DNA from 2 places in the Micromonospora zamorensis genome. Region 2 is predicted to be linked to the other one. Evidence: predicted binding sites of a transcription regulator. Region 2 holds the regulator's gene; the other holds the start of a gene.

Region 1 (15,967 bases), 3.4 Mb from region 2:
CCCTTCCGTCGTCGCGAGCCCGCCGGCGCGTACCTGGTCGGCGGCGGCGAGCGCGGCGGCCAGCGCCACCCGGAACAGCAGGGAGCCGGTGCTGACCCGGGCAACCCCCGCGGCGGCCAGTTCGTCCAGTCCTGGTCCGCCCGGCTGGTACAGCGCGTTCACCGGGGCGTCGATCCGCCCGGTGAGCACGCGCAGCGTGGCCGGGTCGACGATGCCGGGCACGAAGATCCCGTCGGCGCCGGCGGCCCGGTAGGCGTGGGCCCGGGCGAGAGTCTGCGGCAGCGGGTCGTCCACCCCCAGCCACCAGGTGTCGGTCCGGGCGTTGACGAACAGGTCCGGCACCGCCGCCTTCACCGCCGCGACCTTGGCGGCGATGCAGTCCGGCTCGGTGAGGGTGCCGTCGGCACGTCCGTCCTCCAGGTTGATGCCGACCACGCCGAGCCCGGCCAGCTCCGCCACGTACCCGGCGACCGCCGCCGGATCATCGCTGAACCCGGCCTCGATGTCGACGCTGAGCAGCACCGGCAGGTTGGCCAGCCGGCGGGCCAGGGCCAGGGTCTCCTGCGCGGTGGCAGCGGTGCCGTCGGGTCGGCCCGCCGCCGCGGCGACCCCGAGGCTGGTGGTGCCGATCGCCGGGTGGCCGCGCGCGGCGAGCGCCGCCGCCGAGGCGTGGTCCCAGGCGTTCGGCAGCAGCAGGGGTCGGCCGGTGTGGTGCAGGGCGCGGAAGTCGGCAGGGCGGTCGGTCATCGGACGCTCACCTCCAGGTTCGTCGGGACACGCAGGGTCGGGTGCGGCTCGTGGCGCAGGTCGGCTCGGAGACGCCGGCAGCGTGCGCGCAGCACGTCGAACACCCCGGTGGCCAGGGCCAGGGCGTGCCGGTCGCCGGGGCAGCCGCGCTCCCCCGCCCCGAAGGTCAGCAGACCCGCACCGGGCCGACCGGGCCGGAACGCCGCCGGCTCGCAGAACACCAGCGGGTCACGGTTGGCGGCGTCGAAGCGCAGCAGCACCGGGCTGCCCGCCGGCAGGTCCCGCCCACCCAGGCGTACCCCGGCGGTGGTGACGCGCCGGGTCGCCCGCACCGGCGGGTCGAGCCGCAGCACCTCGGCCAGCATCGCGCCGGTCTCCGCCGGCCCGGGCACACCGCCTGGCAGGCCGCCGAGCGGTGGCAGCAGGTGGTGGGCGGCGGCACCGATCAGACCGGCCGTCGCGTCGCACGCCTGGACCAGCAGACCGATCAGGTTCGCCCGCACCTCCGGCGGGGCCGGCGGCGCGAGCGCCAGCAACGTCGCGACCGCCTGGTCGGCCCGCCGGGCCAACGCAGGATCAACCCCCGGGTGGTACGCGGCAGCGACGACAGCGACCGCCGTCCCGGCGGCTGCCGGATCGGCGAGGCCGAGCCGACCGGCCAGCACCCGCAGCGGCACCGGCCGGGCCACGTCACGCGTCACGTCGAGGCGGTCGCCGGCCCGGTCCAGGACAGCGACGGTCAGCCGGGCCGCCTCGTGCCGCAGCTCGTCCGGGTCCAGCTCGGTCAGCGCGCTCACCACGACCGCCCGGCGCTCGGCGTGCTGCTGCGGTGGGCTGAACCGGCTGACCGAGGCGCGCAGCCAGGCGAGCGTGCCGGGCGGGCCGCTCTCGACGGCCGGCACCCGGAAGGCCGGGTCGGTGAGCGCCGCCCGCACATCGACGTGCCGTGTCACCCACCAACCGCGCTCCGGTTCGAACGATGGCGGGCCGCAGTCCGGCGTTCCGGGAGCGGGAGCGATGTCAGGCCAGCTGTCAGTCACGGCCCGACCGTAGAACCCGAACCCTTCGCTCCCCACCGAACAGTCAAGCCCGCACCGCGCCGCGCGCCCCGCGAGGGCGGCCGCTGGCGGGGTGGGCGGTGGGTCAGGCTCGGCCGCTGGTGGGTGTCGGGGGCGACGTGGGGGTGAGGGTGTCGTCCGGGACCTGCAGGGTCTCGGCCAGGGCGACGCGACCGATCGGGGTGAGACGGATCGCGCGGCCGGCGCCCTGGGTGATCCAGCCCAGGTCGGTGAAGCGGCGGCACAGTGCCGCCCCGAGCGCCCCGGCCAGGTGCGAGCGGCGTTCGGTCCAGTCGAGGCAGTCGCGGACCACCGGGCGGCGGGCGGTGCGCAGCACCTGCACGGGTACGCCCAGGTCGGCCGCCCACGCCCACCCGTCGGCGGTCAGCGCCAACCCGCTGGACCGGTCCAGCCGTCCGTCGGCCAGCAGGGCGTCGTACATCAGCACACCGAGGCGCCCGGCCAGGTGGTCGTAGCAGGTCCGGGCGTACGCCAGAGCCGCGCTCGCGGTGGCGGCCCGCAGCGACCCGACCGGTGCGGGTGGGGTCGGCGCGTGCCCGGCCAGGTCCTCGATCAGCTGGGCCACCGACGGCCCGGCCAGCCGCAGGTAGCGGTGCCGACCCTGCCGTTCCTCGACCAGCAGCCCGCCCCGGACCAGCCGGGTGAGGTGGTCGCTGGCCGTCGACGGGGCGACCCCGGCGCGGCGGGCCAACTCCCCGGCGGTCCACGCCCGGCCGTCGAGCAGCGCGAGGCAGATGCCGGCCCGGGTGCCGTCGGCCAGCAGCGCGGCGAGTTCGGCCATTCCCCGGCCCTCGGTGCCACCACTCATGGCCCCATCATCGCCCCGGCCATCGGCGCGGTGAGCGGCCGGGTGCGGCACGCGGGTACGCGAGACCGCAGGCGTCGATCTCTTTACAACGTTGTATCCATCGTTGTAGAAACGAGGGCACGACCCCACGCCCACTCCCCCGAGGCAGGTCCACATGCGACACCTTCGCCGCGGCGGCGCGCTCGCCGCCGCGCTCGGTCTGATCCTGGCCACGTTGGCGCCCCCACCCGCCGCCGGCTCCGGCGGTCCGTCCCGCTACGACAATCCGATCTCGGTCGGGGTGGGCGACACGTTCGCCGACCCGGTCATCGTGCGCGGCGACGACGGCTTCTGGTACGCCTACGGCACCACCGACCCGCTGCGCGAGGGCGAGCACGAATTCCACCGGGTGCCCACCGCCCGCTCGGCCAACCTGGTCGACTGGACCTACGTCGGGGACGCGTTCGGCCCGGAGCAGCGGCCACCGTACGCGGCGCCCGGTGCGGCCTTCTGGGCACCTGACGTGCGCCGCGTCGGCGATCAGTGGGTCATGTACGTGACGGTCACCGACACCACCGTCTCCGCCGAGGGCAGCGACTACGCCATCGGCGCGGCCACCGCGCCCACCCCGACCGGCCCGTGGACCTTCGCCGCGCAACCCGTGGTGGCACCCCGCCCCGGCGGGGGCGGCGGCTATCTGTGGACCATCGACCCCAGCCAGTTCACCGACATCGACGGCCGGGGCTACCTCTACTACGGCAGCTACTACGGCGGCATCTCGGTCACCGAACTCAGCGCGGACGGGCTGACCGCCGTGGGCACGCCGACGCAGGTGGCGATCGACAACAAGTTCGAGGGCAGCTACGTGCTGCGCCACGACGGCTGGTACTACCTGTTCGCCTCCACGGCCAACTGCTGCGCCGGCCCGGCCACCGGCTACTCCGTCCAGGTGGGACGCGCACGCAGCCCGCGCGGCCCGTTCACCGACCGCGACGGCGTCGCGCTGACCGCGTCCCGGGCGGGTGGCACGCCGGTGCTGACCCAGAACGGCAACCGGTGGATCGGCACCGGGCACAACGGCTTCCTCACCGACCTGTCCGGCCAGGACTGGATCGTCTACCACGCGATCGATCGCGCCGACCCGTACCTCGACGAGCCGTTCGGCATCAACGAACGCCCGATGCTGCTCGACCGCCTCGACTGGATCGACGGTTGGCCGACCGTGAACGCCGGCGCCGGACCGTCCGAGGGCGCCCGACCCGCACCGGTGACCACCGGCCGGGTCGACGACCGGTTCGACAACACCGGGCTGGCCGGCTGGCGACGTGTCACGGGCCGGTGGCGGGTCACCGACGGCCGGCTCGTCGGCAGCGGCGCGCTGACCAGTCGTACCACTGTGGGCGGTGACGTGCGGGCGGAGGCCGACCTGCGGCTCACCGGCGCGGTCAGCGCCGGGATCACCCTCGGTGACCGGGTCGAGGTCCGCGTCGACGCCGCCGGTGGCCGGCTCGTCGCCAGCGACGGCCGCCGCCGCGCGACCACGCCGCTGCCCGTCGGGCTCGACCTGGCCGACCCGCACAACCTGGCCATCGAGGTACGCGGACAGCAACTCGTCGCCGAGCTGAGCCCGGCCCGCCTCGGTGACCAGGTCGCCGTGGTGTCGCTGCGGCTGGACCGCCCGGTCGCGGGGCGCCCTGGGCTGGCCGCCGCCGGTGGTCCGGCCGAGTTCGACAACGTCAGCGTGGCCCGACTGTTCCAGCCGGCGAAGCGGGCGGTGCCCGAGCCCCACGTCGGGGCGCCGCTGCGGGCGTACTCCGACGAGTTCACCGATGGGCTCGACGGCGACTGGCGGTGGGTCCGCGAGGACCCGGCGGTCACCGCCGCCGACGGCGCGCTGCGCTGGCCGGTGCAGTCGGCCGACCTGACCGGCACCGGCAACACCGCCGGCGTGCTGCTGCGCGACGCGCCGCGCGGCGACTACGTCGTCGAGACGAAGGTGACGGTGGACCTGGGTGAGGAGTCCGTCCGCAACTACCAGCAGGCGGGCCTGGTCGCCTACGTGGACGACGACCGGTTCGCCCGGCTGACCCAGGTGGCGATCTGGAACACCCGGCAGGTCGAGTACGGCTACGAGCTGCCCTTCGCCGGCCAGCCGGTCTACGGCGGCAGCATCGTCGGCACCCCGGCCACCACCACCTGGTTACGACTGGCGCACCACGTCGACCCGGCCACCGGGGAGCACGAGTTCCGGGCCGGTTCCAGCCGGGACGGGCGTACCTGGACGTGGGGTGCGGTGTGGACGTTCCCGGCCGACACCACTCCCCGGATCGGCCTGGTGGCGCACGGCGGCGCCGAACCGGCGGTCACCGCCGAGTTCGACTACCTGCGCTTCTACCGCTAGAGCGGCGGGCCCCCTGCCGACGTGCAGGGGGCCCTTCGACCCGGTCAACGTCGTGTCTGGTGACGCACTTGCCGGCTGCCCTACCCTGAAGGAGCCGCGGCGCCACTTCGGCAAGTCGAGGCCCTAGCGCCCGCACCCGGGCGGATGGAAGCAGCCGCATGAACTGGACAACGTTCAGAAGCAACCGCACCCCTCACCGACTCCGCGCCGTGACCGACCTGCAGTTCCCTGCCAGCGGGCGGCAGCAGCTACGAAACCGGCACCCCCATCTCAGCGACGACGACATCGCCCTCGTCGAAACCGCGACCCGGCAGTGGTTCCGGATCATCGCCCGCCAGGGCAGCGCGAAGCTGTCGGTGCCGTCGGTGGTCGTGGACGATCTGTGGCAGGAACTGACCCGGCATACGCAGGACTACGCCGCCTTCTGCGACGCCGCGTTCGGGCGCCCTCTGCCGCACCAGCCCAGGCCCGCGACAGGCGGAGGCATGACCAACACCGATCGCAGCGCCCTGCTCGCCACGCTGAACCACGGCCGCCGGGACGAGGATTGTGGTCCGACCGGCCTTCCCCTGCTGTTCCGGGTGGACCAGGAGGTGCGCGTCCAGAATGGCAACCGCTACCTGGCCGACTGCGGAGGCCGTGGCGAATGTTTCCCGGTCTCCGACCGCGTCTGCCTGCAACACCTCGCGGGGCCGGGCAAGCGGCCCAAGCCGCGAGGCATCCGCGGTGATCTGCCCTTCAACGACGGCCGTCACGGCTACGCCGGCGGTGCAGGCGGCAGTGGCGGAGGCGAGTTCAGTGGCGGGAGCGACGGAGGGGGCGGCGACGGCGGTGGCGGCGGGGGCAGCAACTGAAGGCCCCTGACACGCCGCGACGGGCCTAGGGCGTGGTCAGCGGTGTCAGCGTCCGGTCCGTGCCGTCGTAGCTGCGGGCGGCGTCGAAGTCCCCGGTCGGGCGCTGCCCACCGGCGACGGCACGGGCCAACCGCAGGTCCGCGTTGCGAAAGCGCAGGGCCAGGCTCAGGTGTGGCACCCACGCCCCCGGAGCGTGCCACGGCCGGTGCCCGTCGGCCTCGGCGAGAACGTCCCAGACGGCGGCGTGCAGCGCGGTCAGCGCCGACGTGGGTTGCACGAGCCAGACCAGCGGGGCGCTGCCGTCGAGGACGACAACGCGGTCGAGCGTGACCGGCATCGGGAGCGCGGCGTCGAACAGCTCGGCGAGGCGGCCCTCGATTCCGGGCGGAAACTCGTCGACGGCGGCGAGGGTCAGGTGCGGCCGGTTGGTCGGGTGGGTGTTGCGGGCCAGGCTCGGCAACCCGGCAGCCGCCAACCGGTCCCAGACCGCCCGGACCTCGGCATCCAACCCAGGCGAGCAGACCAGTTCGACGGTACGCACCCCGACACGCTAGCGGGACTGCTCCGCCCGACCGTCTGATCCCCCACGGCAGTGCGCTCCGCGCAGCCACCCCCCGCGTCGATCATGAAGTTAGCGGCGTCGATGCCGGCGTGTCGCGACGCTAACTTCATGATCGACGGGGCGGGTGAGGGGGTGGGGTGGGGGGCTCGGTTATAGCCAGCCGTTGTTTCGGGCGGTGCGGACGGCTTCGGCCCGGTCGGTCGCGCCTAGTTTCTGTACGGCGGCGGAGAGGTGGTTGCGGACGGTGCCGGGGACAGGTGCACCCGGCGGGCGATTACCGCGACCGGCGCGCCGACCTCCGCCAGCCGTAGCGTCTCCAGCTCCCGCGGCGTCAGCGGGCAGGCCGGCAGGGTCAACGCGTCGGCGGCCAGCGACGGGTCGACGTACCGTCCGCCGGCGTGCACCCGGCGGATCACGTCGGCGAGCGCGCCACCGGGCGAGCCCTTGGGCACGAAACCGCGCGCCCCGGCGGTCAGTGCCTGACGCAGGTGCCCCGGGCGGCCGTGCCCGGTCAGCACGACCACCGCGCACTCAGGACGGACGCGGGCCAGCTCGGCGGCCACCGCGATGCCGTCCAGGCCGGGCATCTCCAGGTCCACCACCGCCACGTCCGGGTGGTGCGCGAGCGTCGCGGTGACCGCCGTGGGTCCGTCGGCGGCCTGGGCCACCACGTCGATGTCCGGTTCGAGGCCGAGCAGCGCGGCGACCGCGACCCGGATCAGGTCCTCGTCGTCGGCGAGCAGGACACGGATCACGACGGCACCGGCACTGTCGCCTCCAGGGTGAACACCCTGTCCTCCCGGCGGACCCGCAGCTCTCCCCCGACCGCGGCCAGCCGGTCGGCCAGGCCGCGCAGGCCGTGGCTGTGCTCGTCCGGGCCGCTGTCGTCGGCACCGTCGTTGGCGATGGTCATCCTGGCCCCGTTCTCGTCCCGGTCGATGTGGATCCGGCACCACTCGGCCCGGCTGTGCCGCAGCACGTTGGTGCCCGCCTCGCGCAGCACCGCCGCCAGTTCGGTGGCGGCCGGCTGAGGCAGGTCGACGTGTGGTGGCACCGTGCAGCGCACCCCGCAGGAGCGCAGCACGTCTGCCACCGCGGTCAGTTGCTCGCCGAGGTCGACGGCCCGGTAGCCGTGCACGCTCTCGCGGACCTCGGTGAGCGCGGACGCGGCCAGCCGTTGCACCTCGGCGGCCTCCCGCCCGGCCCGCTCCGGGTCGACCGGTGCGAGCCGCGCGGCGAGTTCGGCCTTCAGCGCGATCACGGTGAGACTGTGCCCCAGCAGGTCGTGCACGTCACGGGCGAAGCGCAGCCGCTCCTCGGCGGCGGCCAGCCGGGCCTGGGCGGCCTGACCCTGCCGAGCCTCCACCAGCAGGTCCCAGAACCAGACCTGGAACCAGTTGACCGCGGCCACGCCCACCCCGATGCCACCGGTCACGGCCAGGGACCGCCCCACGGACCCGCCGGTCCACCAGGCCACCGCCGCCGACACGAACAGGGCGCCGGCGGTGACCGCCAGCGCGCCCGGGAGGCGGACCAGCAAGGGGGCCATCCCGACCAGGGAGGCCCCGATCCACGCCCAGGTCGGCCAGGTCCCGGCCGCGACCGGGGCCACCAACGGCACGGTCAGCGCCGCCACGACGACCAGGCCGAGCTGGGCGCGACGTCGCCACCGTTGCGCGAGCCAGGGGGTCACCGCCGCGTACAGCACAGCGGTCTGGGTGGCCGCGAAGAGGAGGATCCCGACCGCGCCGAGCGCGACGCGGCCGGGGGACGGCTCCCGGGTCAGGCCGGCCGTGGGCAGCAGGACAGTCGCCCACACGCCGGTGGCCAGCGACAGCAGCGTCGCCCGCCGGGCCCGGTGCAGCCGACGGTCCGCCCGGGGGGTCACCGCCTCGCTCGCCACGCACCGATCCTAGGACCGCCCGGCGCCCGGTCCACCCGTGCGAGATGTCACGGTTGGACCGTGCGATCCGCACGGGATTCCGGTGACGGACGAGCCTGCCCACCGCGCCAGGACACCGGCAGTGTCAACGGCATGGAAAACACACGGGTGTACGCGGACAGCATGGTCGTACCGTCGCCTGCGCCGATGCCGGCAGCGCCCGGCACCGGCACGCGGCGGCTGTGGTGGCATCTCGCCGAGATGGCGCTGGCGATGGTCGTCGGGATGCTGCTGCTCGGGCCCCTGTGGGACGCGGCCGGCGCCCCGCTCGGGATCACCGGGACGCTGGACCGGCCGGACGTCGCCGCGCTGGTGATGGCCACGAACATGACGGTCGGGATGACGGTGTGGATGCGCTACCGGGCGCACCACTGGCGTGGGGTCGTCGAGATGGCCGCGGCGATGTACGTGCCGTTCCTGTTGGTGCTCGTACCGTTCTGGGCCGGCCGGCTGGATGGCGACGCCCTGATGCTCGGCGGTCACCTGCTGATGGTGCCGGCGATGGTGCTGGTGGCGGTGCGCCATCGGCACGAGACGCCGGTGTCGGTACGCCGGCACCCGGCCGTGACGGCGCTGGCCCACCGCTGGCCGACCGGGCTGGCGCTGCTGATGACGGTGGACATGTGGGTCGAGCCGAGGGTGCTCAACCCGTGGACGATGCTGGTGCTGCCCGGTGGGTACCTGCTGATCGGCGTGGTCCGACGCACCCTGCGCGGGCCGGGCGTGCTTGCCACCCAACTGGTCGGCCTGGTCGTCTGGGTCGCGCTGACGCTGGTCGCGGTCGCGGTCGGGGGTCAGACGGCCGCGTGGCTGGTGGCGCTCGGTTGGCTGGCGCACGCCGGTTGGGACCTGGCCCACCACCGCACCGGCCGGGTGGTGCCGCGCGGGTACGCCGAGTGGTGCGGCGTGTTCGACACGACACTGGCGGGCACCATGATCCTGGCGATCCTGACCGGCGCCGTCTGACGGCTCCGCCCGCCGGGCCGAACGGGCAGGATCCACGCAACAACGGTGAAACTGCTGCCTCAGGCGTCGCGGAGGCAGCAGTTTCAGCGTTGCTGCGCGGATCCTGTGGGGGTGTCCCGGGGCGCCGATCGCGCTCTTGTGGCGGTCGGCGCAGCGGCTTGGACGGCGTAATGAAAGGCTTGGCACATGAGTTCCGCACCTGCACAGCACGACGCACCGATCGACGCACCGATTGACGCCGCCCCCGCCGGCGCCGAAGAGGTGTACGCCTTCACCGAGCTCGGGCTGCGTCCCGAGCTGCTGGGCGCGCTGTCCGCCCTCGGCTACGAGGAGCCGACCCCGATCCAGCGGGAGGCGATCCCACCACTGCTGGAGGGTCGGGACCTGCTGGGCCAGGCGGCCACCGGCACCGGCAAGACGGCGGCGTTCGCGCTCCCGCTGCTGAACCTCATGACGGCGCACCGCCAGGGCGGTGACCCGGTGGCGCTGGTGTTGGTGCCGACCCGTGAGCTGGCGGTGCAGGTCTCCGAGGCGTTCCACCGCTACGGCAAGGACCTGGGTGCCCGGGTGCTGCCGATCTACGGTGGGCAGCCGATCGGGCGGCAGCTGCGGGCACTGGACAGCGGTGTCGACGTGGTGGTGGCCACCCCCGGGCGGGCCCTCGACCACATCGCCCGGGGCACGTTGCGCCTGGGCGGGCTCGCCACGGTGGTGCTCGACGAGGCCGACGAGATGCTCGACATGGGCTTCGCCGAGGACATCGAGGCGATCCTGGAGCACGCTCCGGCCGAGCGTCAGACTGTGCTCTTCTCGGCCACCATGCCGTCGCGCATCGACGGGATGGCCCGGCAGCACCTGCGCGAACCGGTCCGGATCGAGATCGGCCGGGAGCCGACGGTCGCGGGCGAGGCGCCGCGGGTGCGGCAGAGCGCGTACATCGTGACCCGGGCCCACAAGCCGGCCGCGTTGGGCCGGGTGCTGGACGTGGAGTCGCCCACCGCGGCGATCGTGTTCTGCCGCAGCCGGGAAGAGGTCGACCGGCTGACCGAGACGATGAACGGCCGGGGCTACCGCTCCGAGGCGCTGCACGGCGGCATGAGCCAGGAGCAGCGCGACCGGGTGATGGGCCGGCTGCGGGCGGGCACCGCCGACCTGCTGGTGGCCACCGACGTGGCGGCCCGTGGGCTGGACATCGAGCAGCTGTCCCACGTCGTCAACTACGACGTGCCGTCCGCCCCGGAGTCGTACGTGCACCGGATCGGCCGGGTGGGTCGGGCCGGCCGCGAGGGCGTGGCGATCACCCTCGCCGAGCCGCGTGAGCACCGGATGCTCAAGACCATCGAGCGGGTGACCGGCCAGCGGATCACCATCGACAAGATCCCCACAGTGGCCGACATGCGGACCCGCCGGTTGGAGCTGACCCAGGCGGCGCTGCGGGAGAGCCTGCTGGAGGACGACCTCGACCCGTTCCGGGTCATCGTGGAGACGCTGACCGACGAGTTCGACCTGATGGAGGTCGCCCTCGCCGCCGTGAAGCTGGCCCACGAGGTGACGTCGCCGGGCTCCGACGACGAGGAGGAGATCCCGCAGGTCCCGGTCCGCGGTCCCCGCGAGGGTCGACCGGAGACCGGCGGCCGGGGCGGCGACCGTCGGGGCGGGGGCCGGCCGCGCTCCGGCGGCGGCAACACCGTCCAGGTCTTCGTCGGCCTGGGCCGGCGCGCCGGGGTGCGCCCGCAGGACCTGGTCGGCGCGATCACCGGGGAAACCGGGATCCGTGGTCGGGACATCGGCTCGATCGAGATCGCCGACCGGTTCTCGCTGGTGGAGGTGCCGCAGGGGGTGGCCGACGAGGTGATCTCCGGGTTGCGCCAGAGCACGATCAAGGGCCGCAAGGCCACAGTGCGCCGCGACCGCGGGGGCGACGAGCGCTGAGCACGCCGCCGGCGACCGCCGGCCCGAGCACGCCGCCGGCGACCGCCGAGGTACGACGGTCGCCGGCGCTGCGAATCAGAAGGAGTACGGCCCGAACCGGCCCCACGCCACCACGGCGGCGAGCACGAGCAGCACCGCGCAGGTGATCGCGCCTTGCAGCTCCGTACGACGTTGCTCCGCCGTGTCCTGCTTCTTCCTGTCGCGCAGGTGCACGAGGACGCCGCCGATCATGACGATGACCAGCCCGGTGGCGGCGAGCGGGGTGAGCACGGTGGCGATGCCGGTGAGTGGGGGCAGCACCAGCCCGAGGGCGGCCAGCAGCTCGACGGCGCCGAGCGCCTTGACCTGGGTCGGCGGGACCGGGTCCACCCACCGCATCATCTCGCGCAGCTTGTCCTTGGGCTGGGTCAGCTTGGCGAAGCCGGCGCCGGCGAAGACGACGGCGAGCAGGATCTGGATGATCCAGAGCACCACGTTCACGGGGGTTCCTCCAGGGGGACGCCTCGCGGCGAAGAAGAGGTAGTTGAGGATTCAAGCGAGACAGTAGACCTCTCCTCGCGTACGCAGAGGACCCCCGCCGTCTTCACAGACGGCGGGGGTCCTTGTGTTCGGAGCGTCAGGCCGCGAAGAGCGCCGGACCGTCCAGCGTCTTGACGTCGGCCGGGCGCAACGCCAGGGCGAGCACGTCGGCCACGTCGGCCAGGGTGTGCACGGTCAGCGCCTCGCGCACCTCGGTCGGCAGGTCGTCCAGGTCGGGCTCGTTGCGCGCCGGGATGATCACCTCAGTGAGGCCGGCCCGGTGCGCGGCGAGCAGTTTCTGCTTCACCCCGCCGATCGGCAGCACCCGACCGGACAGTGTCACCTCGCCGGTCATCCCGAACTCGGGGCGGACCGGGCGGCCGGTGACCAGCGAGGCCAGGGCCGTCACCATGGTGATGCCGGCGCTCGGGCCGTCCTTGGGCACCGCGCCCGCCGGGAAGTGGACGTGGATCCGGCGTCCGGCGAGGACGTTCGGGTCGATGCCGAACCGGCGCCCGTTGGAGCGCAGGTACGACAGGGCGATGTGCGCCGACTCCTTCATCACGTCGCCGAGCTGGCCGGTCAGGGTCAGCCCCGGCTCGCCCTCCATGCTGGTCGCCTCGATGAAGAGCACGTCCCCACCGGCGCCGGTGACGGCGAGGCCGGTTGCCACGCCGGGCACGGCGGTGCGCTCGGCCGACTCCGGGGTGAACTTCGGTCGCCCCAGGTAACGGGTGAGGTTGTCGGTGTCGACGCGTACCGGCGACGGGTCGGTCGCCAGTGTCACCGCCACCTTGCGCAGGATCTTGGCGAGGCCACGTTCGAGCTGCCGGACACCGGCCTCCCGGGTGTACTCCCCCGCGATCAGCGCCAACGCCTCGTCGGCGATCTCCACCTCGTCGGCGGTCAGCCCGGCCCGCTCCCGCTGCCGGGGCAGCAGGTGGTCACGGGCGATGGCGACCTTCTCGTCCTCGGTGTAGCCGTCCAGAGTGACCAGTTCCATCCGGTCCAGCAGCGGGCCGGGGATGGACTCCACCACGTTCGCGGTGGCCAGGAACAGCACGTCGGACAGGTCGAGGTCGACCTCCAGGTAGTGATCCCGGAAGGTGTGGTTCTGCGCCGGGTCGAGCACCTCCAGCAGGGCGGCGGCCGGGTCACCGGCGTAGCCGGCGGCCAGCTTGTCCACCTCGTCGAGGAGCACGACCGGGTTCATCGAGCCGGCCTCGCGCAGCGCGCGGACGATCCGACCGGGCAGCGCGCCGACGTAGGTGCGCCGGTGACCGCGGATCTCCGCCTCGTCGCGGACGCCACCGAGCGACACCCGGACGAAGTTACGCCCGAGCGCGCGCGCCACGGACTCACCGAGGCTGGTCTTGCCGACCCCGGGAGGGCCGGCGAGGGCGAGCACCGCGCCGGAGCCGCGACCGCCGACCACGCCGAGGTTGCGCTCGGCGCGACGGTTGCGCACGGCCAGGTACTCCAGGATGCGGTCCTTCACATCGGCCAGGCCGGCGTGGTCGGCGTCGAGCACCGCCCGGGCGGCAGCCAGGTCGGTGTTGTCCTCGGTACGCGTGCCCCACGGCATTTCGAGCACGGTGTCCAGCCAGGTGCGGATCCAGCCCGCCTCCGGGGAGGCGTCGCTGGCCCGCTCCAGCTTGCCGACCTCGCGCATGGCCGCCTCGCGGACCTTCTCCGGCAGCTCGGCGGACTCGACCCGGGAGCGGTAGTCGGCCGAGCCGTCCGGCTCGTCCTCACCCAGCTCCTTACGGATCGCGGCGAGCTGCTGGCGCAGCAGGAACTCCCGCTGGGACTTCTCCAGCCCCTCGCGGACGTCACTGTTGATCTGCTCGGTGACCTCCTGCTCGGCCAGGTAGTCCTTCACCCAGCCGACCAGCAGCTCCAGCCGGGCGGTCACGTCCGGCGCGGTGAGCAGTTCGGTCTTCTGGTCCAGGGTCAGCCAGGGCGCGTAGCCGGCCGAGTCGGCCAGCTCGGACAGGTCGGTCATCCGCTCCACCGCGTCGATGACCTGCCAGGCACCCCGCTGCTGGAGCACGGAGGTCACCAGGGCGCGGTACTCGCGGGCGAGTTCCCGGGCGCGGCCGGCGGGAGCGGGTTCGTCGAGTTCGGAGGCCTCGACCCAGAGTGCGGCGCCGGGGCCGGGCACGCCGGAGCCGATCCGGGCCCGGGACAGGCCACGGATGACGGCGGCGGGCTCACCCTCGGGCAGCCGGCCGACCTTCTCGATGGTGGCGACCACGCCGACCGGGCCGTACTCGCCGTCGATGCGCGGCACGGCCAGCAGCTTGCGGTCGCCGGTCGCCCGGGCCGCGTCGATCGCGGCCTGGGTGGTCGGGTCGAGGGTCACCGGGATGACCATGCCGGGCAGCAGCACGGCGTCGGTCAGGGGAAGTACCGGAAGAGTTGCCATCGAACACCTGCTATCGCGTTGAGTTGAGCGTGTCTGGCTCAAGTAACAAAGCGTTCCCCTTGTTCCGCTCTGTGACCCAGACCACTCTCCGGCCCGGTCCGTCGGGCCGCCCGAAACCGGCGGGCGACCCGACCGGACACGTCAGGTGAGCTTGCTCTTGACCGTGTTCACGACCGAGCCGGCCACACCCGGACTGGTGCCGTACAACCGCGGGTCCCCCGGCGGCAGCACCGGCTCCGGGGCGTTCGCCCGCGGGGCGTCGTCGTACCGGAACTCGCCCTTGCCATCCGGCGAGGGCCCGGACGCCCAGCGCCCCTCGGAGGAGTCGGTGCCCGAGGAGAAGCCCAGGTAGGTGTAGCCGTACTCCTCGCTGAGATCGCCGGAGTCCGGGAACGCCTCCGGCACCGGCATGTCCTCCAGGCCGTCCTCCTTGAGCTGCTCGATCGCCGCCAGCCACATGTTCTGGTGCATCGTGTCGCGGGCCAACAGGAAGCGCAGCATCTGCTTGACGCCCGGGTCGTCGGTCATGTTGAACAACCGGGCGACCTGGAGGCGACCCTGCGCCTCCGCCGTGACGTTGAGCTGGAAGTCGGCCAGCAGGTTGCCGCTGGCGGTGATGTACGAGCCGTTCCAGGGCACCCCGTTGGAGTCGGCGGGCAACGCGCCACCGCCACCGTGGATGAAGTGCGCCGGGTTCGACCCCGCGAAGGTCGCCGCGCCCCCCGGATCCTCCGCGATCCCCTCGGTCAACGACAGCGGTGCGCTGTCCAGCAGCCGGGTGATCATCGTGACGATCATCTCGACGTGGCCCATCTCCTCGGTGCCGACGTCGAGCAGCAGGTCCTTGTACTTGCCGGGCAGCCGGCAGTTCCAGCCCTGGTAGAGGTACTGGTTGGCGACGGTCATCTCACCCCACTTGCCGCCCAGCACCTCCTGCAGGCGACGGGCGAACGCGGCATCCGGGCCGTCCGGCTTGGCTTCGAACTGCAGGTCCTTCACATGGCTGAACATCTGACCCCCTCATGACGGGAACTGGTAGAGGGTGGCGTTCCCGCCTCGGTGACCCGACCGGGCCAACCCGTGTCCCGCTGGGGTCAGCGCAGCGGGTGAACCGTCGGCAGCAGCAGCTCCAGCGCCACGCCGCGCGGTCGCAGTCGGTGCACCCGCAGCGCTCCCCCGTCCGGCACGAGGAGCTGCCGCACGATCCACAACCCCAGCCCGGACATCCCGACCGCCGGCGCCGGGCGGCGCACCGCGGACAGCAACGCGTCGTCGACCCGTCCCTCGTCGGTGACCAGGACGCTCAGGCCAGGCCCACGCACTGTGGCGTACAGGCCCACCTGCCCGTCCGGTGGCCCGTGCCGCAGCGCGTTCTCCACCAGGTTGACCAGCACCTGGCGGGTCCGTCCGGCCGGCACCGGGCAGGCGCCCGCCCGCCGGGTGGCCCGCGCACGCCGTCGACCGGCCGGCACCAGCGCGGCGGCCTCGCGCAGGATGCCCGCCAGCGGGACAACCGGCTCCGGCTGTGGAGCCAGCGCCAGCGCGCCGGTGCCGGCGGTCGCGTCGCGCAGCAGGCTCTGCAGGTGGACGGCCTGGTCGCGGGCCAACTCGCTGATCGCCCGCCGGTCGGCGCCGCTGAGCTCTCGCTGCTCGTCGGCCAGCGCGCGGGTCAGCGACGTCAGGGTGCTGATCGGCGTACGGAACTCGTGGCACAACACCCGCAGCAGCAACTCCGAATCCGCCACCGGTG
Region 2 (15,967 bases):
GCCGCACCACCGGGTTCGGCCAGTACGACCTGGTGGGACGCGCCGAGCAGGCGCAGCCGCAGCCGGACCTCCCCGGGCAGCGTGAGGTCGTGGACGTGCAACGCGGGCCGCTCCAGCCCACCGAGTGCCAGGCTCAAGTCGGCGGCGCAGGTGTCGACGTACGGGGTGTGGAGGCTCACCAACACGTCAGCTGGCCTCCGGTCCGGCCTGCGGGTAAACCATCACGTCGGCGCGGTGCAACTGCTCGCCCCGGGCGACCTCCCAGCCGGCCTGGCCGTACGCCTCGAAGGAGAGCCGTTCGCCGCCCTGGGACCGGTAGTCGTGGTATCGAAGGGTGCCACTGGGGTCGAGGCCGGTGCTGCCGGTGGCCGTGAAGCGGGCCTGACCGGACTCCTCCGAGGCGTAGCGGCGGCCGGCAAAGTCGAGGGTGGATGCACCCGGGGTGATCGTGGCGGCCGGCTCGGCGGTCCAGAGCACCAGCTCCAGGTCCGGGTCCTCCTCCACGGAGAGCCAGCGCTTGTCGCCCTCGACGGTGTCCAGCAGGTGCTCGGCCCAGCCCCAGCCGCCCTCATTCAGATGCACCGAGCCCCGGACCGCGTACGACACCCGGCGGATCTCGACGATGTCGCCGGGCTTGAGCCTGCGCGGGTCGCCGCGGAGCGCGTCGCTGTCGGTGTCCCGGAACGGGTCGGCGGGTGCCGCCGGCCGGGCGGCCTTACGGCCCTTGCGTACCGCCACCACCGCCACCACGACCCCGGCGACTCCGATCAGACACCCCAGCGTCGTTACCAGGTACGCCACAGGACCATTCATGCCGACCACCTCCCCAAGTGCGTCGGCGGGAACGGTAACAACCCCGCGCACCTGGGGAAACAAATCATTTTCTGGTGATGCGGCAGCTACGCAGCGTCCCGGCGGAGTGTCGGTGGGGGCGGAGAACGTGTCGGGCCGACCCCGCCTGCGGAGGCGGGATCGGCCCGGGTGCGACGGATCAGGCGGCGGTTACGGAGAGGGTGTTGGTTTCGGTGGCGCGGTCCACCTTCACCGTTTCGCCGTCGCGGATCTGGCCGGACAGGAGCGCCTTGGCAAGCTGGTCGCCGATTGCCGTCTGGATCAGGCGACGCAGCGGGCGAGCGCCGTAGATCGGGTCGTAGCCGTGCTCGGCGAGCCAGTCCCGAGCGGCATCGGTGATCTCCAGGCCGAGCCTGCGGTCGGCCAACCGCCGCCGCATCCGGTCCAACTGGATGTCGACGATCGAACGCAGATCGTCGCCCAGCAGCGAGGCGAAGACCACGATGTCGTCCAGCCGGTTGAGGAACTCCGGCTTGAAGTGCGACCGCACCACGGCGAGGACGCCCTCCCGGCGCTGCTCCTCGGCCAGGGTCAGGTCGCTGATCATCGAAGACCCGAGGTTGGACGTGAGGACCAGGATGGCGTTGCGGAAGTCCACAGTGCGGCCCTGGCCGTCGGTGAGCCGACCGTCGTCGAGCACCTGGAGCAGCACGTCGAAGACGTCCGGGTGGGCCTTCTCCACCTCGTCCAGCAGGATCACCGAGTACGGCCTGCGGCGCACCGCCTCGGTGAGCTGGCCGCCCTCGGTGTAGCCGACGTAGCCGGGCGGGGCGCCCACCAGTCGGGCGACCGAGTGCTTCTCGCCGTACTCGCTCATGTCGATGCGGACCATCGCCCGCTCGTCGTCGAAGAGGAACTCGGCGAGGGCCTTGGCCAGCTCCGTCTTGCCGACACCCGTGGGGCCGAGAAAGAGGAAGCTGCCGGTCGGGCGATCCGGGTCGGCGATTCCGGCCCGTGCACGGCGTACCGCGTCGGAGACCGCGCCGACCGCCTCGGCCTGGCCGACCACCCGGCCGCCCAGTGACTCCTCCATCCGCAGCAGCTTGGCCGTCTCGCCTTCGAGCAGGCGGCCGGCGGGGATGCCGGTCCAGGAGGCGACCACCGCGGCGATGTCGTCCGCGCCGACCTCCTCCTTGAGCATGGCGCCGTCGGCCTGGAGCTGGGCCAGCTCCTCCGCGGCCTGCTTCAGCTCGACCTTGAGGGCGGGGATGCGGCCGTAGCGCAGCTCGGCGGCGCGCTCCAGCTCGCCGTCGCGCTCGGCCCGCTCGGCCTCACCGCCGAGGCGCTCCAGCTCCTCCTTCGCGGTGGAGAGCTTGGTGATGTGGCTCTTCTCCGTCTGCCAGCGCTCGGAGAGCACAGTGAGCTGCTCGCGCTTGTCGGCCAGCTCCTTGCGCAACCGCTCCAGCCGCTCGGCGGAGGCGGCGTCCGGCTCCTTGGCCAGCGCCATTTCCTCGATCTCCAACCGGCGGACCGCCCGCTCGATCTCGTCCACCTCGACCGGCCGGGAGTCGATCTCCATCCGGAGCCGGGACGCGGACTCGTCGACCAGGTCGATCGCCTTGTCCGGCAGGAACCGGTCGGTGATGTAGCGGTCCGACAGTGTCGCGGCGGCGACCAGCGCGGCGTCGGTGATCCGTACGCCGTGGTGCACCTCGTAGCGCTCCTTGAGCCCCCGCAGGATGCCGATGGTGTCCTCGATCGTCGGCTCGCCGACCAGCACCGGCTGGAAACGGCGCTCCAGAGCCGGGTCCTTCTCGACGTGCTCGCGGTACTCGTCCAGCGTGGTGGCGCCCACCATCCGCAGCTCACCACGGGCCAGCATCGGCTTCAGCATGTTGCCGGCGTCCATCGAGCCCTCGCCCTTTCCGGCGCCGACCACGGTGTGCAGCTCGTCGAGGAAGGTGATCACCTGCCCGTTGGAGTTCTTGATCTCCTCCAGGACGGACTTGAGCCGCTCCTCGAACTGCCCCCGGTACTGCGCACCGGCGACCATCGCGCCAAGGTCGAGCGAGATCAGCTTCTTGTCGCGCAGCGACTCGGGCACGTCACCGGTGACGATCCGCTGGGCCAGCCCCTCGACGATCGCGGTCTTGCCGACGCCGGGCTCACCGATCAGCACCGGGTTGTTCTTCGTACGCCGGGAGAGCACCTGGATGACCCGGCGGATCTCGGAGTCACGGCCGATGACCGGGTCGATCTTGCCGTCCCGGGCGCTGGCGGTGAGGTCGACGCCGTACTTGGTCAGGGCCTGATAGGTCTGCTCCGGGTCGGCGGTGGTGACCCGCCGGTCGCCACCCCGCACGGTCGGGAAGGCCGCGACCAGGGCGTCCTCGGTGGCACCGGCCGTCTTCAGCGCACCGGACACCGCGCCGCCCACCCGGGCCAGGCCGGCGAGCAGGTGCTCGGTGGAGGTGTACTCGTCGCCCAACGGTCGGGCGATCTGCTCGGCGGCGCCGATGGCGTTGACGAACTCCCGAGCCAGGGTCGGCTCGGCGAGGCTGGAGCCGCGAGCGGCGGGAAGGCCGTCGACCGCGCGCTGGGCGGCCCGGCGCAGCTCGGTCGGGTCGGCCCCGACGGCGCGCAGCAGACCGGTGGCGGTCGAGCCGTCGGTGTCCAGCAGTGCCAGCAGCAGGTGCCAGGGCTCCACTGTGGCGTGGCCACGCTGGTTGGCCAGCGCGACGGCGCCCGTGATGGTCTCGCGGCTCTTGGTGGTGAGTTTTTCGGTATTCATGGGCTCCCCCGGATCGGCGTTGTCCACTGAGTTGGACACAACCAGAGTTGAGCGTATTCCGCTCAACCTTAGCGCGTGATGCCCATCACTCCCGGCGACGCCACCGCCAGTCGAACTCTCCTGCCGCGGGCGCCGGGCCGGGGAGCGGGTCTGTGGCCGGCCCGGTGGACAGACCCGCCAGCAGCACGGCGAGCTGGCGTCGGCGCAACTGCCCGGTGCGCTCCGAATCGGGTACGCGCACCGCGGCGCACGCCTCCAGCAGCAACCCCAGATCCTGCACGACCGCGTCCGGCCGCAGCCGCCCGCTGGCGCGGGCCCGCTCGAACAGGGCGGTGGCCAACTCGTTGGCGCGCGTCGCGTCCCGACCCATCTCCTCGGTCGGAGTGAACATGCCGGCCAGGTGGACGGTGAGCGAGTGCACGTCGGCGTCGACCACCTGGGTCAGGAAGGCGCTGAACGCGGCCCAGTCGTCCGGCTCGGCGAGGGCGGCCTCGGCTGCGGCGACGTACCGGCGCAACCCGTCATGGCAGAGCTGGCGCAGCAGGTCCTCCTTGCCCGCGTACCTCCGGTAGAGGGCACTGATGCCGACACCCGCGCGTTCGGCGACGGCGGCGATCGGCGCCTTCGGGTCGTCCAGGAAGACCGCGCGGGCGGCTTCGAGGATGACCTCGTCGTTGCGGGCGGCCTGGGCGCGGCGGCCGGCCAGCGTCTTTCCGGGGGGATTCGGCATGACCTCAGACTACCAGTGGAACGGATCATTCCGGTCTGCTACGCTGATTGCAGAACGAAACATTCCGTTCCGAAGGAGCTTCAGATGACCGGCACTGCGATCCGCCCGTTCCGCGTCGAGATCCCGCAGACCGCACTCGACGACCTGGCCGACCGGCTGGGCCGCACCGTCTGGCCCGCCGACCTGCCCGGCACCGGCGACTCGTACGGGATGAGCAGCGACCGGGTCCGCGCCCTCGCCGACCGGTGGCGGGACGGCTTCGACTGGCGCGTCGTCGAGGCCCGCCTGAACGCCCACCCGCAGTTCGTCACCGAGATCGACGGCGAGCAGATCCACTTCCTGCACGTCCGGTCGACCCGGCCGGACGCCACCCCGCTGGTGCTCACCCACGGCTGGCCAGGCTCGGTGCTGGAATACCTCGACGTGATCGCCCCGCTCACCGAGCCGACCGACCCGGACGCGCCGGCCTTCCACGTGGTCATCCCATCGCTGCCCGGCTTCGGCCTCTCCGGCCCGACCCGCAGCGCCGGGTGGAACCGGCACCGCACGGCCCGCGCCTGGGCCGAGCTGATGAACCGCCTGGGGTACGCCAGCTACGGCGCGGTCGGCAACGACGCCGGCTCGATGGTCGCGCCGGAGCTGGGCCGGATCGACCGGGACCACGTGCTCGGCGTCCACGTCACCCAGCTCTTCTCATTCCCCTCCGGCGACCCGGCCGAGTTCGCCGGGCTGTCCGAGGCGGATCAGGCGGCGCTCCAGCACCTCCAGTGGTTCTACGAGAACAAGTTCTCCTTCAACCAGGTGCACAGCCAGCAGCCACAGACCCTGGCGTTCGCGCTGGCCGACTCCCCGGTCGGGCTGCTCGCCTGGAACGCGCAACTCTTCGACGAGAGCCTGGACGCGGACTTCATCCTGGCCAACGTGGCGCTCTACTGGTTCACCGGCACGGCCGCGTCCGCGATCCGGTTCTACTGGGAGGACGCGCACGCCGAGGAGTCACCGACCGGGCCGACCACCGCGCCGACCGCGCTGGCCATGTTCCCCGGCGACTTCCAGTCCATCCGCCGCTTCGCCGATCGGGACCACGCGAACATCGTCCGGTGGACCGCGTACGACAACGACGTCGACGGCCGCGGTGACGTCGGCGGTCACTACGCCGCCCACCAGGCCACCGAGGTTCTGGTCGCCGACATCCGCGAGTTCTTCGCCAGCCGCCGCTGACCACGACCAACTCCGGTTGCCCGCGCCCGCTCCACCGGGGGCGGGCACCGCCCGCACTCGGCCCTGTTGGACGTGTCGGGGCTGGTCGGAAGGGCCGAGGGCTTCCAAGATCTGCGTTCTGTTCACGAAGCGGTAGCCTTGGTGGGTGCGAGTACGTGTCGAGCAGACCGCCTTACCCGGGATCGGGGTACGCCACGATCTGGTGACGGAGTCAGGACGCCGTTTGGGCGTCGTCTCCCACCGCAATGGCCGCCGTGATCTCGTTCTCTACGACCCCGACGATCCCGACGCGTGCCAGTCGGACATCCCGCTGACCGACGACGAGGCTGAGGCCCTGGCCGACATCCTCGGCGCGTCGCTGATGCTCGGCCAGCTCTCCGGGCTGCGCGAGCAGGCGGCCGGTCTGCTCACCGAGCAGATCGCCATCACGGCCGGGTCGCCGTACGTCAACCGGAAGCTCGGCGACACCAAGGCGCGTACCCGCACGAGCGCCTCCATCGTGGCGGTGCTTCGCGAAGGCGAAGTCATCGTCTCGCCACTTCCCTCCTTCCGCTTCGCGGCCGGCGACGTGGTGGTCGTTGTCGGGACCCGACGGGGTCTCGACGGCGTGTCCGCCATCCTCGCCGACAGTGACCCGGACGGCTGAGGCGGATGCACGATTCCACCACTCTGCTCGTCGAAGTCGGCGCGCTGCTGCTGCTGCTTGGCGTCCTCGGTCGGCTCAGCCGCCGGGTAGGCCTGTCCCCCATCCCTCTCTACCTGTTCGCCGGGCTGGCGTTCGGGCACGGCGGGCTGCTTCCGCTCGCCGCCAGCGAGGAGTTCTTCGCGGTCGGCGCCGAGATCGGCGTCATCCTGCTGCTGGTGATGCTCGGCCTGGAATATTCGGCCAACGAGCTGGTCGGCAACCTCCGATCGGCGGCCCCCGCCGGGCTGATAGACGGCGTCTTCAACGCGCTGCCCGGCGCGGCGTTCGCCCTGCTGCTCGGTTGGGACTGGGTGGCCGCCCTGGTGCTCGGCGGCATCACCTGGGTCTCCTCCTCCGGCGTGATCGCCAAGGTCCTCGCCGACCTGGGACGACTCGGTAACCGGGAAACCCCGGTGATCCTCTCGGTCCTGGTGATCGAGGACCTGGCAATGGCGCTCTACCTGCCGCTGGTCACCGCCGTACTGGCGGGCACCGGTCTGCTCGGCGGCGGCATCGCACTCGCCGTCGCGGTGGGCACGGTGCTGCTGGTGCTGGTGGTGGCCATCCGGTACGGCCACCTCATCTCGTCCGCCCTGTCCGCGAAGGACCCGGAGGCGCTGCTGCTCGGCGTACTCGGTCTGACCCTGCTGATCGCCGGGCTCGCGGCGAAGCTGCAGGTGTCGGCGGCGGTCGGCGCGTTCCTCGTCGGCATCGCGCTCTCCGGCCCGGTGGCGCACCACGCGACCGAGTTGCTCTCCCCCCTGCGGGACCTGTTCGCCGCTGTGTTCTTCGTCTTCTTCGGCCTGGTCACCGACCCACGGGACATCCCGCCGGTGCTGTTGCCGGCGCTCGCGTTGGCCGTGGTCACCATGGCGACGAAGACGCTCACCGGCTACCTCGCGGCGCGTCGGGTGGGCATCGCGGAACCCGGCCGATGGCGGACCGGCCTCGCACTCGTACCCCGAGGTGAGTTCTCCATCGTCATCGCCGGGCTCGCGGTGGCCGCCGGGAGCGTCGAGCCGCAGTTGGCGGCGCTGGCCGCGACGTACGTCCTGATCACCGTGGTGACCGGGCCGATCCTCGCCCGGCTGCCGGACTTCCCGTGGTTCAAGCGGTGGCTGCGCAACCGCGCGGCGGCCCAGCGGGCGGCACCGGTCCCGATCCACGACTGACCGCGCAGCCCCGACCCCAACGGTTGCTGAATTGCTCCCCACGGGGACTACCGCAGCACTCGACGGCAGGTTACCGTTTCGCCCCAGCAGCCAGGGTCCGCAGGCAGTGCAGCCAAACGCGGGCGAGAGCGGAAGGTTGGCCGGTGAGCGTGCAGGAATCGACGTTCCACGGCTTCGCCAACCCCGTCGATCCGAGTCCGGCGGAGTTGCGAGCTTGGGCGTACCAGCCTGATTCTGTGCCGTTGGCTTCGATGCCGCCCGACTGGGACCTGCTGGTCTCCGGCGATCGACTGGTGTTGACGCTCTTCGAGCTGGCGATGGACCCGTCCTGCCCGGCGCGGCGGTTCGCGTTGCACTGCCTCTACATCTACGCGGCCGACGGCATCCGGACGAACTTCCGCGCCCACCCGAAGCGTCGCTTCCGCAAGCTCGTCGAACAGGCCGAGCGTGAGGGCGACGAGCTGATGAAGATCTGGGCGCACAACGGCCGGGTGCTGCTGGCCCGACCGGATCTCTTCGTCTACCGGGACTGGTGCGAGGGCGGCCTGGTCCGCGAGAACCGCCGCCTCGGCTGAGGTCGGTTCAGTACGACGGCGAACGGGCCGGGACCCCCGCCTGGCGTCACCGCGTCCCGGCCCGCACTCAGCGACGCGAACGGGCCGGGACCCCCCGTGGGTCCCGGCCCGCACGTCGGTTACCGGTCAGTCCTGCTGCCGTTCCGTCTCGGCTCGGTCCTTCTCGCCGCCGTGGTCGTCCCGGCCGGCGAACCGCCCTCCGACGACCCGGTCCCGGTAGGTTCCCTCGGTCACCTTGTCGAACTTCTTGCGGACGGTCTCGGCCAGTTCTTCCAACCGGTCTTCCGCCTGCTGGGCGACCTTCTTCGCCGGCTCCGCCATCGCTCCCCCTCGCCATGCCGGTAGGTCCGTATTAAGCCGATTGGACCGTATCGACAGGCTAACCGAAGCGGCCCGGACCGCGCCGGGAAATCCGGTACGGTCCGGGCCGAAAGACAGCGCCGGGTGAGCGGTTGGTCAGCGATCGGGCATGCGGCGGGGTCGCCAGACGACCAGCGCGGTGGACGTGCGGTTGGTCGGCACCAGGTCCCGACCCGGGAAGCGGGCCAGCGACTCCAGCTCGGCCACCCGGCGGTACGCGGCGTCCAGCTCCGCCTCCAGCCGGGCCACCCGCTGCTGCGCCTGCTCCAGCAGCCGCTCCAGCCCGATGATCCGCTTGACGCCGGCCAGGTTGATCCCGTCGTCCTGACTGAGCCGCTGGACCTCGCGCAGCAGCACCACGTCGCGCACGCTGTACCGACGGCCGCCACCAGCGGCCCGGCCGGGCTGCACCAGCCCCAGCCGGTCGTACTGGCGCAGGGTCTGTGGGTGCATCCCCGCCATCCGGGCCGCAACCGAGATCATCAGAACCTTGGCCTCGTAGGCAGGGTCACCCGAACCGAGGAACTCGCCCGACATGCCGCTCACCTCCGCGTCCACTCCATCGGACTAACTGACCCGACGCACCCGAGCGTCGAGATGTTCGCGGGCCGCCGGCGGGCTCTGCTCGGCGAACGCCTCCAGTGCAGTGCGCGCCTCGTCCGACAGTCGGGCCGGGACCACCACGTCCAACGTGACCAGCAGGTCACCGGCCTGCCCGTCGCGGCGGACCACACCCTTGCCACGGGCCCGCAGCACCCGCCCGCTCGGCGTCCCCGGCGGAACCCGCAGGGTCACCGCGCCGTCGAGCGTGGGCACCCGCAGGTCCGTGCCGAGCACGGCCTCCGCGAAGGTGACCGGCACGGACAGCGTCAGGTCGTCGCCGGTACGCCCGAACAGCTCGTCCGGTCGAACCTTGACCTGCACGAAGAGGTCACCAGCGGGGCCGCCGCGCTCGCCTGCCTCACCGCGCCCGGCGAGCCGGATGCGCTGACCGTCGGCCACCCCGGCCGGGAACCGCACGTTCATGGTGCGGGTCTTGGTGACCCCGCCACTGCCCTGGCACTCCGGGCACTTCTCCTCGACCACGGTGCCGACGCCCTGGCAGTTGCGGCACGGCTCGGAGAAGCTGAACGCACCCTGGTCGCGGGTGGTCACCCCGGCGCCGTGGCAGACCGTGCAGGTACGCGGCTGGGTGCCGGGCTTGGCCCCGTTGCCGTGGCAGGTCTCGCAGACTCCGGGGGCGCGCAGCGTCAGGGGCAGCGTCACCCCGCGTACGGCGTCACCGAAGTCCAGTGCCACCTCGGTCTCGACGTCCCGACCACGGGCCGGACCGCGCGGTGCGGCCTGCCCACCGGCCTGGCCACCGGTGAAGATCGAACTGAACAGGTCCTGGAAGCCGGCTCCGCCGAAGCGACGGTCGCCGCCTCCACCGCCGCCGAACATGTCGGAGACGTCGAACGGCATGCCGCCCGGCTGGCCTCCGCCCCGGGCGCTGCGCCGGAAGGCCCCCGAGCCGAACAGCGAGCGCATCTCGTCGTACTCGCGACGGCGACCCGTGTCCGACAGGACGTTGTAGGCCTCGGACGCGGCCTTGAACCGCTCCTCGGCCTTCGGGTCGCCCGGGTTGTGGTCCGGGTGCGACTCCCGGGCCACCTTGCGGTACGCCTTCTTGATGTCATCCGCGGAGGCGGCCTTGTCCACGCCGAGCACGGCGTAGAAGTCCTTCTCGATCCAGTCCTTCGAACTCACCGGTCCACCCCCTCTCGACCCTCGCGGCCCGGCCGTCCCGCCCACCGCTGCGCGGTGGGCGGGACGGCCCGGTCACTGTCTCGCACTATTCCGGATCCGCGACCGCGACCAGCGCGGGGCGCAGCAGCCGCTCACCGAGCTGGTAGCCGCGCCGCATGACCTGGACGCAGGTCGGCTCGCTGACGTCGGCCGAGGTCTGGTGCGCGACCGCCTCGTGCCGGGTCGGGTCGAACGGGTCGCCCTGCTCGCCGAAGGCGTTCAGGCCGAACTTGCCCAGCGCGGTGGTGAGCTGTTCCGCCACCGTGCCGAACGGCCCGACCAGGTCGCCGTGTTCCCGGGCCCGGTCCAGGTCGTCCAGGATCGGCAACAGCGCGGCCAGAACCGAGCCGGTCGCCTGCTCCTGCACCAGGCTGCGGTCCCGGTCGACCCGCTTGCGGTAGTTGGCGTACTCCGCCGACACCCGCTGCAGATCCCTGGTGCGCTCGTCCAGCTCGGCCCGGAGCGCCTCCAGCTCGGCGCCGAGCGAGGTGCCCGTGCCGCCGCCGTCGACCGGCTGCGCCGGGGCGTCCACCACCGCCGGGCCGGATGGTTCCGGACCGTCGGTGGCGTTGACCTCGACCTCGATCTCGTCGACCACCACCTCGGCGTCCTCGACCAGGCCCTCGGCCGGTACGCCGGTCTCGGCGTCGGCGGCGGTGCCCTCAGGCTCCGACGTGTCGATGAGCTTGCGGTTGTTGCGGATGACGACCCGCTCCTTGTCGCCGGTGGTCGGCTCCGTGGGCGCGGAGCCACCCGGCGTCGACCCGGTGTCGGCCGGGTCGGCGGCTCGTGGCTTCTGCGTCATGCGGCTACCTCATCCCCTTCGCCGTGGATACGCGTCCGAGGCCGGTGGTCACTTCTTGCCGTCCTCGTCCACGATCTCCGCGTCGACCACGTCGTCGGCCCCACCGGCCTGCGCACCGGTCGCGCCGGTCGCACCGGTCGCGCCGGCCGCACCCGGGCCGGGCTCGCCGCCCGGCTGCTGGCCCTGCTCGGCCTGCTGCGAGTAGAGCAGCGAACCGGCCTGCTGGGAGACCTGCGCCAGCCGCTCGTGCGCGGACTTGATCTTCTCGATGTCCTGCCCGCCGAGCGCGCCACGCAGCTCGCCGAGCGCCTCGTTGAGCTGCTCCCGGTTTTCGGTGGGCAGCTTGTCGCCGCTCTCGGCGAGGAACTTCTCGGTCTGCCACTGGAGCGCCTCGGCCACGTTGCGGGTCTCGGCGTCGTCGCGGCGGCGCTTGTCCTCCTCAGCGTGCTCCTCGGCGTCCCGGCGCATCCGCTCGATGTCGTCCTTCGGCAGCGAGGAGCCGCCGGTGATCGTCATCTTCTGTTCCTTGCCGGTGCCCAGGTCCTTGGCGTGCACGTTGACGATGCCGTTGGCGTCGATGTCGAAGGCGACCTCGATCTGCGGCACGCCGCGCGGCGCCGGCGGGAGGCCGGTCAGCTCGAAGGTGCCGAGCTTCTTGTTGTAGGCCGCGATCTCACGCTCACCCTGGAAGACCTGGATCAGCACCGACGGCTGGTTGTCGTCCGCCGTGGTGAAGACCTCGGAGCGCTTGGTCGGGATGGTGGTGTTGCGCTCGATCAGCTTGGTGAAGATGCCACCCTTGGTCTCGATGCCCAGGCTCAGCGGGGTCACGTCAAGCAGCAGGACGTCCTTGACCTCACCCTTGAGCACACCGGCCTGGAGGGCGGCGCCGACGGCGACGACCTCGTCCGGGTTGACGCCCTTGTTGGGGTCGCGACCGGTGAGCTGCTTGACCAGGTCGGTCACGGCGGGCATCCGGGTCGAACCGCCGACCAGGATGACGTGCTCGACGTCGGAGATCTTGATCCCGGCGTCCTTCACGGCCTGCTCGAACGGGCCCTTGCAACGGTCCAGCAGGTCCTGCGTCATCCGCTGGAACTCGGCGCGGCTCAGCGTCACGTCGAGGTGCAGCGGGCCGGCCGCGCCGGCGGTGATGTACGGCAGGTTGATGTTGGTGGTGGTGGCGGCGGACAGCTCGATCTTGGCCTTCTCGGCAGCCTCACGGAGGCGCTGGAGGGCCATCTTGTCCTGACCGAGGTCGATGCCGTGCTCACCACGGAACGTCTTGACCAGGTGGTCGATGATCCGCTGGTCCCAGTCGTCGCCACCGAGCTGGTTGTCACCGCTGGTCGACTTGACCTCCACGACACCCTCGGCCAGCTCCAGCAGCGACACGTCGAACGTGCCGCCGCCGAGGTCGAAGACCAGGACGGTCTGCTCCTTGGAACCCTTGTCCAGCCCGTACGCCAGGGCGGCCGCGGTCGGCTCGTTGACGATCCGCAGCACGTTGAAGCCGGCGATCTCACCGGCCTCCTTGGTGGCCTGGCGCTGGCTGTCGTTGAAGTAGGCCGGAACGGTGATCACCGCGTCGGTGATCTGCTCGCCCAGGTACGCCTCGGCGTCCCGCTTGAGCTTCATCAGCGTCCGGGCCGAGATCTCCTGCGGGGTGTACTTCTTGCCGTCGATGTCGACGGACCAGTTCGTGCCGACCTCGCGCTTGACCGACCGGATCGTCCGATCCGGGTTGGTCACTGCCTGACGCTTGGCGACCTCGCCGACGAGCACCTCGCCGTTGCGGGCGAACGCGACGATCGACGGAGTCGTCCGCGACCCCTCAGCGTTGGCGATGACGGTGGGCTCACCGCCCTCGAGAACGCTGACGCAGGAGTTCGTCGTGCCGAGGTCGATACCGACCGCACGTGCCATGTTCGCTTCCTCGCTTCGTAAGGTTGTGCAGGTGACGGGCACTGCCCGCGGCTGCCTGGCGAGCACCGCCCGCAGCGGGCCCCACCACAAGTTGAGTGAACTTGACTCAATAGTGCCACGCGTTGGCGAATCGTCAAGTTGAGTTGAGTCAACCCGACGCAACCCACCCGTTATTACCGTCCGGTTGTCTTCTCTTGCATCGGTCGGGCACGCTTTAGCGGTGACGACGCACGGCGATTCCGCCACCCGTTCCGGCGCGCCCGCCGTCGCATCCCGCACCGGCCCGCCGGACGCCGCGGAGGAGCCGCCCGCCACCACCGGGGACGACAGCCTCCCCGGCGCACTGTCGGGCCTCCGGGAGGCGATCGGTGCGACCCGGTATCCCCTCGCGCTGCCCACCGCCGGGTCCGCCCGGCACAACGCCACCGCCCTCACCGACCAGCTCGACGACTATCTGCTGCCCCGGCTCGCCCGGCTGGACGCCCCACTGCTCGTGGTGGTCGGCGGCTCCACCGGCGCGGGCAAGTCGACCCTGGTCAACAGCCTGGTCAAGGCCCGGGTCAGCGCCGCCGGCGTGCTCCGGCCGACCACCCGCTCGCCGGTGCTGGTCTGCAACCCGTCCGACGCGGCCTGGTTCCGGCAGGGTGACCTGCTGCCCGGGCTGACCCGCACCACCGAGCCGAGCGAAGATCCGCGCGCCCTGCACCTCGTCACCGCGCCGGCCCTGCCCGCCGGGCTGGCCTTCCTCGACGCGCCCGACATCGACTCGGTGGTCGACGCCAACCGGGCGCTCGCCACCCAACTGCTCGCCGCCGCCGATCTCTGGCTCTTCGTCACCACCGCCGCGCGGTACGCCGACGCGGTGCCCTGGGAGCTGCTGCGCAGCGCCCGGTCGCGAGGCGCGGTGATCGCCATGGTGCTGGACCGGGTGCCTGCCGAGGCCACCGAGGAGATCGCCGCGCACCTGAGCGAGATGCTCGCCGAACAGGACCTCGGCCGGGCGCCGCTGTTCGTGCTGCCGGAGACCTGGGTCGACGGGCAGGGGTTGCTGCCCGAGGGGGTCACCGCATCGCTGGCCGACTGGTTCGCCCGGCTGGCCGGCGACGCGGACGCCCGGGCGGCGGTGGTCCGTCAGACGCTGGACGGGGCGCTGGCCGCCCTGCACCCCGCCGTCGAGGAGCTGGCCGACGCCGCCGACGAGCAGCTCGCCGCCGCCGACGGGCTGGACGAACGGGTCCGGGCCGCATACCGGGGTGCCGAGCGCACCGTCGAGCAGGGGCTCCAGGACGGTCGGCTGCTCCGGGGCGAGGTGCTCGCGCGCTGGCAGGAGTTCGTCGGCACCGGCGAGCTGTTCCGCACCCTGGAGGCACGGATCGGCCGCCTGCGGGACCGGGTGGTGGCCGCCGTCACCGGCCGGCCGGCGCCCTCCGTCGAACTCCGCAACGCCATCGAGTCGCAGCTGGTGACGCTGCTGCGCGGGGTGGCCTCGGAGGCCGCAGAATCCGCGTACACCGGGTGGAAGGCACACCCTGCGGGCGCCGACCTGCTCGAACCGGCGCTCGCCCACCCAAGCGCCGACCTGCCCGAACGCGCCGAACGGATGGTCCGGGACTGGCAGCGCGGGGTGCTGGAGCTGGTCCGGGTCGAGGGCGGGGACAAGCGGTTCGTGGCCCGCACCGCCGCGTACGCCGTCAACGCCACCGGGCTGGCCGTGATGATCGCCGTGTTCGCCTCCACCGCGTTCATCCCGACCGGGCTGGAGCTGGCCACCGGGGCTGGCACCACCGTCGCCGCGCAGGCCGTACTCCAGGCGATCTTCGGCGACCAGGCGGTGCGTACCCTCGCCGCCAAGGCCCGCACCGACCTGCTGAAGCGGGTGCGGACGCTGCTCGACGCGGAGGCCGACCGGTTCCTGAGCCGCACCGCGGACGCCCGCCCCGCCGCGGACGCCGGCGACAGCCTGCGCCGGGCCGCGGGCCGGGTCGAGCTGGCTCGGCACCGCAGCGGCCTGTCCGCCGCCGGCAACACCCAGCCGGCCGCCGACGAGGAGGGTTTCCGGTGACGAACATCACCGGCCGGGTACGCGAGGCGTTCCGCGGAGACCAGCGGGTCGACGCCGACGTGCTGATCGCCCGACTGGACGCGGTACGCCGGTTCCTGACCGCTGTCGACGGCCTGCTGCCGGACGCGGAGCTGGTGCCCGCGCACACCCTGGTCGAGCGGGCCGGCACCCGACTCGCGCTCTCCCGGGACCACACCGTGGTCGCCCTGGCCGGCGCCACGGGCAGTGGCAAGTCCAGCCTCTTCAACGCGCTGGCCCAGCTGGAGCTGTCGCCGGTCGGGGTCCGTCGGCCGACCACCGGCGTCACCCACGCCTGCGTGTGGGGCCCACTGGAGGGCGCCAACCGGCTGCTCGACTGGATCGGCGTGCTGCCCCGACACCGTTTCGTCCGGGAGAGCGCCCTGGACGCGGACGACGAGACGGCGCTGCACGGGCTGATCCTGCTCGACCTGCCCGACTTCGACTCGGTCCAGCGGTCCCACCGGCTCGAGGTGGACCGACTGCTCGGCCTGGTCGACCAGGTGGTCTGGGTGGTCGACCCACAGAAGTACGCCGACCGGGTCATCCACGACAGCTACCTGCGCGAGTTCCACCGGCACCGCGACGTCACACTGGTCGTGCTCAACCAGGCCGACCGGCTGCCCCCGGCTGAGGTGCCCCGGGTCCTGGACGACCTGCGCCGACTGCTCGACACGGACGGGCTGACCGGTGTGCCGCTGCTGTCCACCACCGCCATCGACCCGGCCGGGATGGTCGGGCTGCGCGGTGCCCTGGAGCGGACCGTCGCCGAGCGGCAGGCCGCGCTGCGTCGGCTCGCCGGTGACGTCGACACGGTCGTCGCCGGGCTGGACGAGCTGGTCGGCTCGGCCAGACCGGCCGGTGGGCCGGACGACTCGACAGTCGACGGCTTGAACCGGGCGCTGGCCGGAGCTGCCGGCGTGCCCGCGGTGACCGAGGCGGTGCAGCAGGCGTACCGGCACCGGGCCGTCGCGGCCACCGGCTGGCCCCTGGTCCGGGGCTGGCGGCGGTTGCGACCCGACCCGCTGCGCCGGCTGCACCT

Evidence for each region. The regulator HspR, encoded in region 2, represses chaperone genes until heat shock. The targets are predictions, from matches to a motif close to TTGAGTNNNNNNNACTCAA.
Region 1: lon (endopeptidase La) is a predicted target of HspR. The motif match lies at 14,241-14,259, and genes of this name have one in related genera.

Annotation. Positions count from the first base shown of each region.
Region 1 covers NZ_LT607755.1:2,976,573-2,992,539, forward strand. The annotation lists gene GA0070619_RS12995 (isocitrate lyase/PEP mutase family protein) at 1-747, opposite strand, end outside; gene GA0070619_RS13000 (cytochrome P450) at 744-1,787, opposite strand; gene GA0070619_RS13005 (ArsR/SmtB family transcription factor) at 1,891-2,634, opposite strand; gene GA0070619_RS13010 (family 43 glycosylhydrolase) at 2,789-5,014, shown strand; gene GA0070619_RS13015 (glycine-rich domain-containing protein) at 5,224-5,868, shown strand; gene GA0070619_RS13020 (2'-5' RNA ligase family protein) at 5,894-6,409, opposite strand; partial or broken gene GA0070619_RS13025 (response regulator transcription factor) at 6,581-7,185, opposite strand; gene GA0070619_RS13030 (histidine kinase) at 7,182-8,333, opposite strand; gene GA0070619_RS13035 (hypothetical protein) at 8,466-9,338, shown strand; gene GA0070619_RS13040 (DEAD/DEAH box helicase) at 9,525-11,270, shown strand; gene GA0070619_RS13045 (DoxX family protein) at 11,346-11,750, opposite strand; gene lon (endopeptidase La) at 11,887-14,217, opposite strand; gene GA0070619_RS13055 (manganese catalase) at 14,359-15,228, opposite strand; gene GA0070619_RS13060 (sensor histidine kinase) at 15,312-15,967, opposite strand, start outside.
Region 2 covers NZ_LT607755.1:6,401,313-6,417,279, reverse strand. The annotation lists gene GA0070619_RS28740 (DUF2617 family protein) at 1-185, opposite strand, end outside; gene GA0070619_RS28735 (DUF4178 domain-containing protein) at 187-813, opposite strand; gene clpB (ATP-dependent chaperone ClpB) at 992-3,583, opposite strand; gene GA0070619_RS28725 (TetR/AcrR family transcriptional regulator) at 3,669-4,313, opposite strand; gene GA0070619_RS28720 (epoxide hydrolase family protein) at 4,398-5,534, shown strand; gene GA0070619_RS28715 (cation:proton antiporter regulatory subunit) at 5,680-6,180, shown strand; gene GA0070619_RS28710 (cation:proton antiporter) at 6,186-7,391, shown strand; gene GA0070619_RS28705 (hypothetical protein) at 7,535-7,966, shown strand; gene GA0070619_RS28700 (hypothetical protein) at 8,093-8,287, opposite strand; gene GA0070619_RS28695 (heat shock protein transcriptional repressor HspR) at 8,423-8,863, opposite strand; gene dnaJ (molecular chaperone DnaJ) at 8,894-10,075, opposite strand; gene grpE (nucleotide exchange factor GrpE) at 10,161-10,919, opposite strand; gene dnaK (molecular chaperone DnaK) at 10,968-12,845, opposite strand; gene GA0070619_RS28675 (GTPase domain-containing protein) at 13,066-14,907, shown strand; gene GA0070619_RS28670 (GTPase) at 14,904-15,967, shown strand, end outside.